3 regions of the Paenibacillus sp. FSL R10-2788 genome follow, and region 2 is predicted to be linked to each of the others. Evidence: riboswitches for the same ligand, from Rfam matches in the RefSeq annotation. Region 2 holds a riboswitch; each other region holds the start of a gene.
What was found. A riboswitch is a leader RNA that binds a small molecule or an ion and turns the genes downstream of it on or off. The one in region 2 is predicted to bind cyclic di-AMP.
Positions count from the first base shown of each region.

Region 1: another riboswitch for cyclic di-AMP. It lies ahead of NSQ50_RS16400 (APC family permease); the one in region 2 lies ahead of NSQ50_RS02660 (hypothetical protein).
Region 3: another riboswitch for cyclic di-AMP. It lies ahead of NSQ50_RS00190 (3D domain-containing protein); the one in region 2 lies ahead of NSQ50_RS02660 (hypothetical protein).

Region 1 covers NZ_JBBOQA010000001.1:3,712,544-3,715,824, reverse strand. Annotated here, with positions in the region: gene NSQ50_RS16410 (DsbA family protein) at 141-893, shown strand; gene NSQ50_RS16405 (disulfide oxidoreductase) at 890-1,354, shown strand; cyclic di-AMP (ydaO/yuaA leader) riboswitch at 1,549-1,708, shown strand; gene NSQ50_RS16400 (APC family permease) at 1,833-3,281, shown strand, end outside.
Region 2 covers NZ_JBBOQA010000001.1:592,719-595,999, forward strand. Annotated here, with positions in the region: gene NSQ50_RS02650 (hypothetical protein) at 1-47, opposite strand, end outside; gene NSQ50_RS02655 (hypothetical protein) at 62-616, opposite strand; cyclic di-AMP (ydaO/yuaA leader) riboswitch at 685-849, opposite strand; cyclic di-AMP (ydaO/yuaA leader) riboswitch at 1,269-1,458, shown strand; gene NSQ50_RS02660 (hypothetical protein) at 1,636-2,127, shown strand; gene kdpF (K(+)-transporting ATPase subunit F) at 2,254-2,331, shown strand; gene kdpA (potassium-transporting ATPase subunit KdpA) at 2,344-3,281, shown strand, end outside.
Region 3 covers NZ_JBBOQA010000001.1:40,466-43,746, reverse strand. Annotated here, with positions in the region: gene NSQ50_RS00190 (3D domain-containing protein) at 1-1,140, opposite strand, end outside; cyclic di-AMP (ydaO/yuaA leader) riboswitch at 1,426-1,655, opposite strand; gene NSQ50_RS00185 (TatD family hydrolase) at 1,854-2,624, opposite strand; gene NSQ50_RS00180 (HD domain-containing protein) at 2,676-3,281, opposite strand, start outside.

The sequences.
Region 1 (3,281 bases), 3.1 Mb from region 2:
TAAGAGCAGCGTTTCTCCTTTTGGAGTCACGCTGTTTTTTTTGACTATACTGTTTGCCAAAAAGAGATTAATAATTATATAATTTTAAATGTATATGATAAAAACTACATTAGTCCCTAGAGGACAGAAAGGAATTCTCCTTGAGTAAACCTAAAAAAAGTCCAAATGTTCCCCAGTTGAGCAAACAAGAGAAACGACGGGTAGAACAGGAGCAACAGAAGCAGAAAACGAGAATTTTAGTTATTAGTTCAATAGCTGTAGTAGTTATCATTTTTGTTGGATTGTTTATGTTAGCTTCGAAAGATGCAGCAAAGAATGTCTCTACAGGAGAACCGGTAGAATTCAATTACAGTGAGCTACCTAGGATTGGTAATGAGGATGCACCTGTTAAGCTTGTTGAATTTGGCGATTTCAAATGTCCAGCTTGTTCCCAGTTTGCTGGCTCCATGAAACCGAAAATTGTTCAAGATTTTGTCAACGAGGGAAAAGCAGCTCTTTACTTTGTAAATATGGCTTTCGTTGGTCCTGACTCTGAGACAGCTTCACTAGCTGCATTGTCTGTATACCATCAGAATATGGATGAATTCTGGAAGTTCTATGATGCTGTATATGCGCAGCAAGGGGATGAGAGCGACGAATGGGCCACTGAGGATTTCTTGATAAGCCTTGCTGAAAAAGAGAAATTAGCGATCGATTACGATCTGTTGCGTAAAGACATCCAAGAGAAAACTTATGCAGATGAGCTGAAGAAAGACATTCAGTTGGCAACTGACGCAGGCGTGACAACTACGCCTTCGCTCTACATTAATGGAGTGAAAACGGCTGAACCTTTCGATATTGAAGCGATTACATCTGAAATTAACACCGCCGCAAAAGCAGTGGAGGCAAAGTGACAAAATTCCTATCTTTTTGCAAGCGTAACTGCCTCTATCTGGCCTGGTTTGTCTCTTTGGTTGCTGTAGCTGGTAGCTTGTATTTAAGTGAAGTCTTGAAATATGAACCTTGTAAGCTTTGCTGGTTTCAGCGGATTTTTATGTATCCGCAGTTATTTTTGTTGGGAATTGCCACTTTCCGTGGAGATAAGCGCATCATTCCTTATGTGCTTCCATTAAGTTTGATTGGTGGCAGTATCTCAATCTATCATTATGCGGAACAGAAGATTCCAGCGTTAAGTAAAGTTCTACCTTGTACAATTGGTGTTCCTTGTAATAAAGATTACTTGAACTACTTCGGATTTATTACGATTCCTTTGTTAGCTTTAATCGCTTTTGCTCTAATAAGTCTCCTTCTTTGGTATGGACGTAAGGAAGAAGAAATGATTGAAGTAGATGCAGAGGAGAGCTTAGGATTTTAGTTTTTACTTTGGAAGTTACAAAAAAGCTGAAAAGGTATTAAAATCACGGGCTAGAGGGATAATTGAAGATAATGAAAGAGAGCATCCAATAAGACGCTATATTTGAGCTTATTGGATGTTTTTTCATTCTTTTTTCATTTTTTTCAACGCTTTACTGTATGCACTTTGTAGACTAATATTAGACCTTGTGAGAAGTTGAATATGCGCTGAATTTTCTTAGGAAAAACGGGGGAACCAAACTTGGCATTCATGCCAATGGGGTGAATCGGAACCGGGTCGAACAGACCTGTACCGTAGGGCTATAACCACAGCCCGAATCCGCCAGCTAACCTCGTAAGCAAGGTGGGAAAATGACCATGCATAAGCATGCGGATCATTTCCGTATGCTTATTTTTGTGTCTGCATTTATGAAATCCACCGATGAAAACAGCGCACGGAAATTCCGTTTCAGCTCCCAAAGAAAGGAACTGTATCCACCATGGTAAGCAAGGTGAAACGACTATTGATCGGACGTCCGATGAAGTCGAATGAACTCGATCATGAAAAGTTATCCAAGGTTAAAGCACTGGCTGTCCTGTCTTCTGATGCGCTCTCGTCTGTAGCCTACGGAACGGAACAAATTCTGATTGTACTGGTGGCTGCCGGGTTTACTGCCATCTGGTATTCCCTGCCAATTGCATTAGCCGTATTGGGCCTGCTGGCCATCCTGATTTTATCCTATCGGCAGACGATATTTGCTTATCCGCAAGGAGGCGGAGCTTATATCGTAGCCAAGAGCAATCTTGGTATTCCGACAGGGCTGCTCGCTGGGGGTTCATTATTGGTGGATTACATTCTTACCGTAGCGGTTAGTGCCTCGGCAGGGACGGATGCGATCACATCGGCTTTTCCAAGTCTTCATAATCATACTGTTCTCATCGCTGTATCTGTTATCGTTCTATTAACAATCATTAATCTTCGCGGAGTGACTGAATCGGCTTCGTTCATCGCAATTCCAGTGTATTTGTTTGTGGTTTCGATTGTTGTTCTGATTATCTCCGGTATCGTTAAATATGCAATGGGTGGCGCGCATGCGAATGTTCCTGAAATAGGCAGCGCCGTATCTAATGTAAGTTTGTTTCTACTATTAAAAGCGTTTAGCTCTGGTTGTTCAGCCCTAACGGGGGTTGAGGCCGTATCTAATGCGATCCCAAACTTTAAAGCACCGGCTGAGAAAAATGCAGCCAAGACGCTAATGATCATGGGACTTATCCTTGGCTTTATGTTTACCGGAATCACTGTGCTGGCGTATTGGTATGGTATTGTGCCAGATGAAAAGGCTACGGTTGTCTCTCAGATCGCTGAATCGACCTTTGGCCGTGGCGGATTGTACTTTTTCATTCAAGGGATTACAGCAGTGATTTTGTTCTTGGCAGCTAATACAGCATATTCAGCGTTTCCGCTGCTTGCCTTTATGTTTGCAAAAGATAAATATCTGCCACATGCATTTATGGTCCGTGGTGACCGCCTGGGCTTCTCAAATGGCATTATTTTTCTAGGAGTTATGTCTATCATACTTGTGGCTGCATTCCATGGGAATACGGAAGGTTTGATTCCACTTTATGCGGTAGGCGTGTTCATTCCTTTTACCTTATCCCAACTGGGGATGATGGTGCATTGGATCAAAACAAGACCTGCTGGATGGGTGAAAAGATTTGTTGTAAATACCATCGGTATGCTGACTACATTGACGATTACGCTTATATTTATCATTACTAAATTCTCGAGCGTATGGATGGCATTCATTTTCTTACCTGCTGTAATGTTCGTGTTCCACCGTATTCATAAGCACTATTTGAACACTGCGGATCAACTACGTATATGTCCTGCTACTGATAAACCTGTAATTAAAGGAAGTACTGTAGTTGTTCCTGTTGCAGGGGTTACA
Region 2 (3,281 bases):
TCATCCAATACAAATACTTCAATGCGGGATAGTCTGCGCTGGTCCATAGTAGGGTTCCTCCTTAGATTTCCAAAAGCTTTAAGTCTACATGATGAGTGACACTAGCCTTTTCTACACAGGCGAGCATTTCCATTTTATTCTCACAGACTGCGGTATGCTCTAGCCATAGTCGGAACTTCTCTTTCCGTATAACAGATAGATGTAAGGGAAAGGTGCTGCGGGATCTCAAGACATACCAACCGGCGCTTACATCTTTCCAAGGCTCCTTGAAGGCTGTAAACCACGGGAGTTTTTGATGCGATGACCAATCCTGCTGCTGTTGTTGTTCTCGAATTTTTTTATATATTTCATATACAATCTTAGAGTCTAAACAGTCTTTACAAGAAGAAGGTGTACTGAATTGGCGAAGGGCTTGGATCTGGTTCTGGCCAAATGCATAACCTACAATGTACCTGTGATTATTTTCTTCGAACCACAAGGCCCCGAAACAAACGTAATTTAGACTTATCGGCTCAAGCAGCCCTTGATGTATCCCTAAATAATAGTGCTTCAAAACATTCACCCCATCCAGCGTGCTATCACCTAATAGGCTCAGGTAACGCAAAAACCGCAGCAAGAGGAGGACCTCTGCTGCGGTTTTGGATTACAGGCAGATATACCTGGGCCAAAGCGTGGCGGATCAAGGGTCTCTCTCTTTACGCTTACGAGGTTAGCTGTCGGATTCGGACGGTGAGAGTCGCCCTACCTATTGAGACTTACGCAGTCTCCTTTGGATTCACCCCAAGTAGGCCAGGTGGCCTGATGGTTCCCCCGTTCCCTGCGAATGCAGGAACTCAGCGTTGATTGTTTTTCATGAATTAGATTCAACCCGAATCATACTCTTTTCAAGATTTTCTGTAAAAAACGGAAAATGTTCTTTTAGAGCGATTTTAACCATATCCTGCCGACTACGACTGAAAAACGAGGTAAATAGGTATTTATGGCGTGTTATCGCGCCTCTTTCTCGCTCAACCTCAGCTTCTTGCGTTTCAACCTATAAAGGGAATTTGCAGTATTTTCGCTCTAAAAAGGTGAATAAAATCACATGGGTTATAGATAGCGATTAAACGCTCGAAACTCGAGTAAACAAGAGATATAGAGAGATTAGATATCAAGTAAGCGCTATCTAATGGGAAAATAGTTTTTAATTTGCATTATTTTGGCATCATTCAGGTTTTACAAGTCTTCGTGCATAAGAGTATGATTACTCCTGTTTCAACGACAATCGAATATTTGATCCGCTTAATTTCCGATAAGGAAAGCGGGGGAACCAACAATCGGCAGCCGATGTGAGAGTCGGAAGCTGATTATGGGGTGAATCCTGTAGAGGGTGCGAGTGAGCTCGCATCTATACAGGTAGGGCGACTCTCACCGCCCGAATCCGACAGCTAACCTCGTAAGCGTATGGAGAGAGGATGAGTGCAATGTGACCGCTAGCGAGCCACAGAGGAGATCCTTTGTGGCTTTTTGCTGTGCTCTTAGAAGCAAAGCATTTATGGAGGCCTCCCCCAAGAGGTCGCTAAATTCATCATTAGCGGTATTTGTAAGGCAGCGTCTAATGACGTGACACAACCGAGCTTTAGGTTGTGCCCGAAAATGACGATAGGTCAACATCCTTTCGGAGATTTTCGTTGCCTCCTTGTTGTAAATGAGCAGGAGGAGAAAAAAGAGATGACGGATCAGAATGAATATGTGCTTGTATGTGCGCCTACAAAGGCGGGAGAACATTTCATTAAACTTCTGAAGTTCAGGGGTATTAAGATGGCGGGATTAACCAACAATCTGGCTGAGAAAGCTTTACTAGAGGAGCTCGGAATCGAGCAGGTTATTCTAGTGGATACCCGCCATCAGAGCACTTGGTTTCGCCCATCGTTCCCGGTAGGCAGGGTATATCTGTTTGAGAGCAGCTTTCCGCTTTGCTGCCGCTATATTCAGATGTGCCGTACCTGGACGACACAGCCAATTTTTGTGATTACAAGTTCTATAAATCCTAGATTGGTCTATAAAAGACTTGGTGCGAGCTATGTAATCTATTCCCATAGTGGTGATGCTGATTTTCTAATCGATAGATCACCTCATCAAGGATAATGGAAGGAGTGCGGAAGATATGATGGATCTGTATATGGTGGCTTCGTTAGCTGTAATTTACGGGTTATTTTATGGCTTTATGCGCTGGTGCGCAGGTGTAGTTGAGGATACGGGGAGGGATAAGCTGTGATTCTAGTAATCGCTGTTACCCTACTGTTGTTTATATATCTGGTTTACGCGTTGATTCATCCTGAGAAATTTTAAGGAGGGGCATTCATGGGCATTTTGCAAATAGTCGTCGTAATTGTAATTCTCATCTTGCTGGTCAAGCCGATGGGAACGTATTTATATCATGTATTTTCTAACGAACCGAATCGTACGCATCGCTGGTTTGCAGGCACAGAGAAAGGTATTTATAAGCTGATCGGCCTGAAAAAACGGGACGGAATGTCCTGGAAGAAGTATGCACTCAGCTTTGTTTTAACTAATATCGTACTGGTTGCTTTCAGTTATATTTTTCTAAGATTACAGCGGGGATTGCCGCTGAACCCGAATGGAATTGCCGATATGGAACAGACGCTTTCATTTAATACGGTGATCAGCTTTATGACCAATACGAACCTGCAGCATTATAGCGGGGAGACGGGATTATCGTATTTTTCACAAATGGCAGTCATTACGATGATGATGTTCACGTCTGCAGCGAGCGGATTTTCTGTTGCGGTTGCTTTTGTCAGAGGGATTACAGGACAGAAATCAGTCGGGAACTTTTTCGAGGACTTCGTAAAAGCACATATTCGTGTATTCATTCCATTAGCTCTGCTAGTTTCATTGGTGCTGGTAGGATTGCATGTGCCACAAACGCTCAAGCCATCGCTTGAGGTCACTACACTTGAAGGGCAGACGCAACAAATCGCTATCGGTCCAGTCGCTTCTTTGGAATCAATTAAACACTTAGGTACGAATGGTGGCGGCTTCTTCGGAGCCAATTCAGCACATCCTTTTGAGAACCCTAATCCACTTACGAACGTTCTGGAGATTCTCTCTATGTGGATGCTGCCAGCCTCTTTGCCATATATGTACGGATTGTTCGCTAAGAACAAACGTCAGGGCTGGGTGATTTTCACAGCAATGATGACCTTGTTCGTACTACTGCTGGGATTGAATTATTATGCGGAAACCAAAGGCAATCCAGCTATCAATACGCTGGGGAT
Region 3 (3,281 bases), 550 kb from region 2:
AATCACATATACGGTACGTGATTTACGGCCGAAATTACGAGCATGGCTCAGGGAATCATAATAGACATCCACTTTATTGCCTTTAATGGCACCGCCCGTATCCTCTGCACGGCGGAATCCAAGCCCATCGATATAAACCCACCAGCCAATAGGAATTACATTCGGATCTACTGCAATTGTACGACCTTCCGTTACGCGTGTTCCGGAGGCAGTTTTAGTACCTATTCCTGGCTCTTCTGACGAATAAGCTGTCATGGAGACGTTCTTAATCATCTTCTTGTACTCAAAGTCTACGCCAGCCTTGCTTGTGACGTTCTTAGTCTTAGCGCTAACTTTAGTCGTTTTGGAGGTAGTGCTTGATTTGGAAGTTGTTGTAGCTTTAGCAACTACAGTAGGCTTAGGAAGTGCTTTAGTACCAACGGCAATGATCTTATCTTTTGTTACCGTTTGTACTTCCTTGCCGATCATGCGCATAGAGGCCAGTTCTCCGTCTTGATAGATCTTTTCAATATGCTGAACCATGACGCCTGGTTTGCCTGCCTGTGCCACTCTAACTGTTCCCACAGTAAGGGAGGGATCTGCTGTCTTAATAACACGGAAAGGTAAGTTAGTTGTTCGCTGTACCGTTTGCTTGTTGATACGAACGATCTTAATCTCCATGTCAGCAGAGATGGTGGTGTCTAACGAAGGAAAAATCTTATCATAGCCTTCTAGGTTGATACCCAGTTTGTCAATCGCCTGACCGATAGTGTCTTCGGTCGTATATAACGTTTTTGTTGCTCCGTCCGCAGTAAGGCTAAATTTCTGCGCACGATTGATAACGACACGGTCACCGTCTTTTATTTCATCACTCAGACCTAAAGATAATTCATCATGCGGCTGCAGCGAAATTTGCTCTTTCTCCAACACATCACCAAGAAGTGCTTCTCGCGTTTCAAGTGTCTGTGTTTGCCCGTCTATTACTAAAACAAATTGTTTGTTACTTTGACCGTGTACGTACAGCAGAATTAACAGCGCGATTGCGATTGAAATCACACCTGCAAGTAAAAGTACGCGAGTATTTACTTGCTCCCACCGTAATGCGAAAGACCTGCTGGATGACTGCGAATCATGGGATACCTCTGGTTGGAATAAGCCCATTCTCTCCATCCTCCTTACATAGCCTCGTCGTCAATTTGTATATCATGAGGACTGAATTTCTTTGACGAAACTATTTGAGATTGTCACAGGATACGCACGTATTAACTTAGCGTCTCCTGCTCATGGATCGCCTGCTCGGCACAGCTACTCCCACACCTGTTATATAACAGTATGCGGGCAACATTCAGTTTATTCAAAAATAAAGAAGCCTAAAAAGAGTTCTCTTGAGGACTCTTTCGTGGCTTCTCCGATGTCAGAATACGCGGGAATGTTTGTGCACGAGGTTGCCTCTCTTACTTGCGCTTACGGGGTTAGCTGTCGGGTTCGGACGAAAGAGAGACGCCCTATTTCAGGTCACCCGCTCACGGCGGTTGCCCTTAAATTCACCCCAAAGACCACGTGAAGAAATCAAATATTGTTCTGCGGCAATTCCTAGTCGTATTCAAGATACAGGCATGCGGCAGTTCAATATTGGTTCCCCCGTTCTCCATACGGAGACTCAGCGAGACGATCCATGAATCAATGGCTGTCACAATAACAACAGCTCACATCACTGAAAAGATGATATCCTGTTTTGATGCATGTTGTAAAGGACGATTCAACCACGTTTAAGCAAATATATGGTTAAAATATTGTAATAATCAGCCGTTTTTATATTAAAAAAGTTTAATATATCGGCTATTCTCTATTTTTCACCCGTTTTACTCCTGTTTTCAGACAATCCCAAATCGTTCCAGTGCGTTCGCATACGTAATTTTAGCCAATTCTTCCCATGTTAACCCTTTAATTTCAGCCGCAGCCTCTGCTACTAACTTCACATGAGCACTCTCATTTCGCTTGCCACGGAAGGGGTGTGGAGTCAAATATGGAGCGTCTGTTTCGATCAATAATCGGTCCAATGGCGTCTGTGCAAGCACCTCTTTAGGCACTCTGGCATTTTTGAACGTTATCGGTCCTCCAAATGACAAATGAAATCCAAGGTCTAGACACATTTTTGCTGTTTCCCAGCTGCCTGAGAACGAATGCATCACGCCACCAATTTCATTTGCTTTTTCCTCCCGTAAAATCCGTACAACATCTTCATGAGCATCACGGTCATGTATACAGATTGGCATTTTTAGTTCACGGGCTAGTCCGATTTGTTTGCGGAAGACCTCCTGCTGCACATCCTTGGGAGAGGTATCCCAATAATAATCCAATCCAATCTCTCCGATGGCCACCACTTTTTCATGGCTGCAAAGAGAGGCGATCCAATCGAGGTCTCCCTCTTTCATATCAATCGCATCCTGTGGATGCCAGCCCACCGCTGCATAAATATAATCATAAGATTCAGCCAGCTTCATCGTTGAAGGGATCGTTTCCCGATTAAATCCAATATTGATCATCTTGCTAACTCCGGCCTCTACTGCACGAGCAATAACTTCCTCGCGATCCTCGTCGAATTGAGGCGCATCTAGATGTGTATGTGTGTCGAACAGATACATTTTAAAGCTCACTCCTTGTTGTTTTTATCAATAGTTCCATAAATATTTGTATTATTTTGCAAAAATCTCTGCTACAGAAGAGGGCAAGCGTGTAAGGGCTTTTTTCAGCTTATCCTGTGGGAAATATAGATGATATCTGCCACGATGAATTCCGCTTATTGAGCGCACAATATCCGATACCTCTGAAATTTCCCGCAATTGCTCATTCCGATCAAGCAGTAAAATTTGATTATTGTCGAAGGCTGCTCCTGGATGGAACACATCATAAGGCAAATCTGTCGGATAATCAATCTCTAGGTCATATTCTGGGTTAAGTCCCACTCCCGCAAAACTGCTGCAGATTTCCGTAATCATATCTGTATCCAAATTCTCAATCTCTACATATTTATACAGTTTACGATGAATAAAACGGGTACACAAGTCGCTTAATAACTCATCTTCTTCAAGTGTCCATTGCATAAAAGCAGTCTGTACCAGTGCCTCATCAAGCATTAAATATTGCTTCACTGTTACTTCTCCTCGAAAGAGATCTTCCAGCGGAGCGATCATAAAGCGAAATTTGTACCCCTCTTGAAACAATTCTTTAGCTCTACGGAAGATTTGACGCAAAATAATTTCAGAGCTGCGCGTCACCGGATGAAAATATACCTGCCAGTA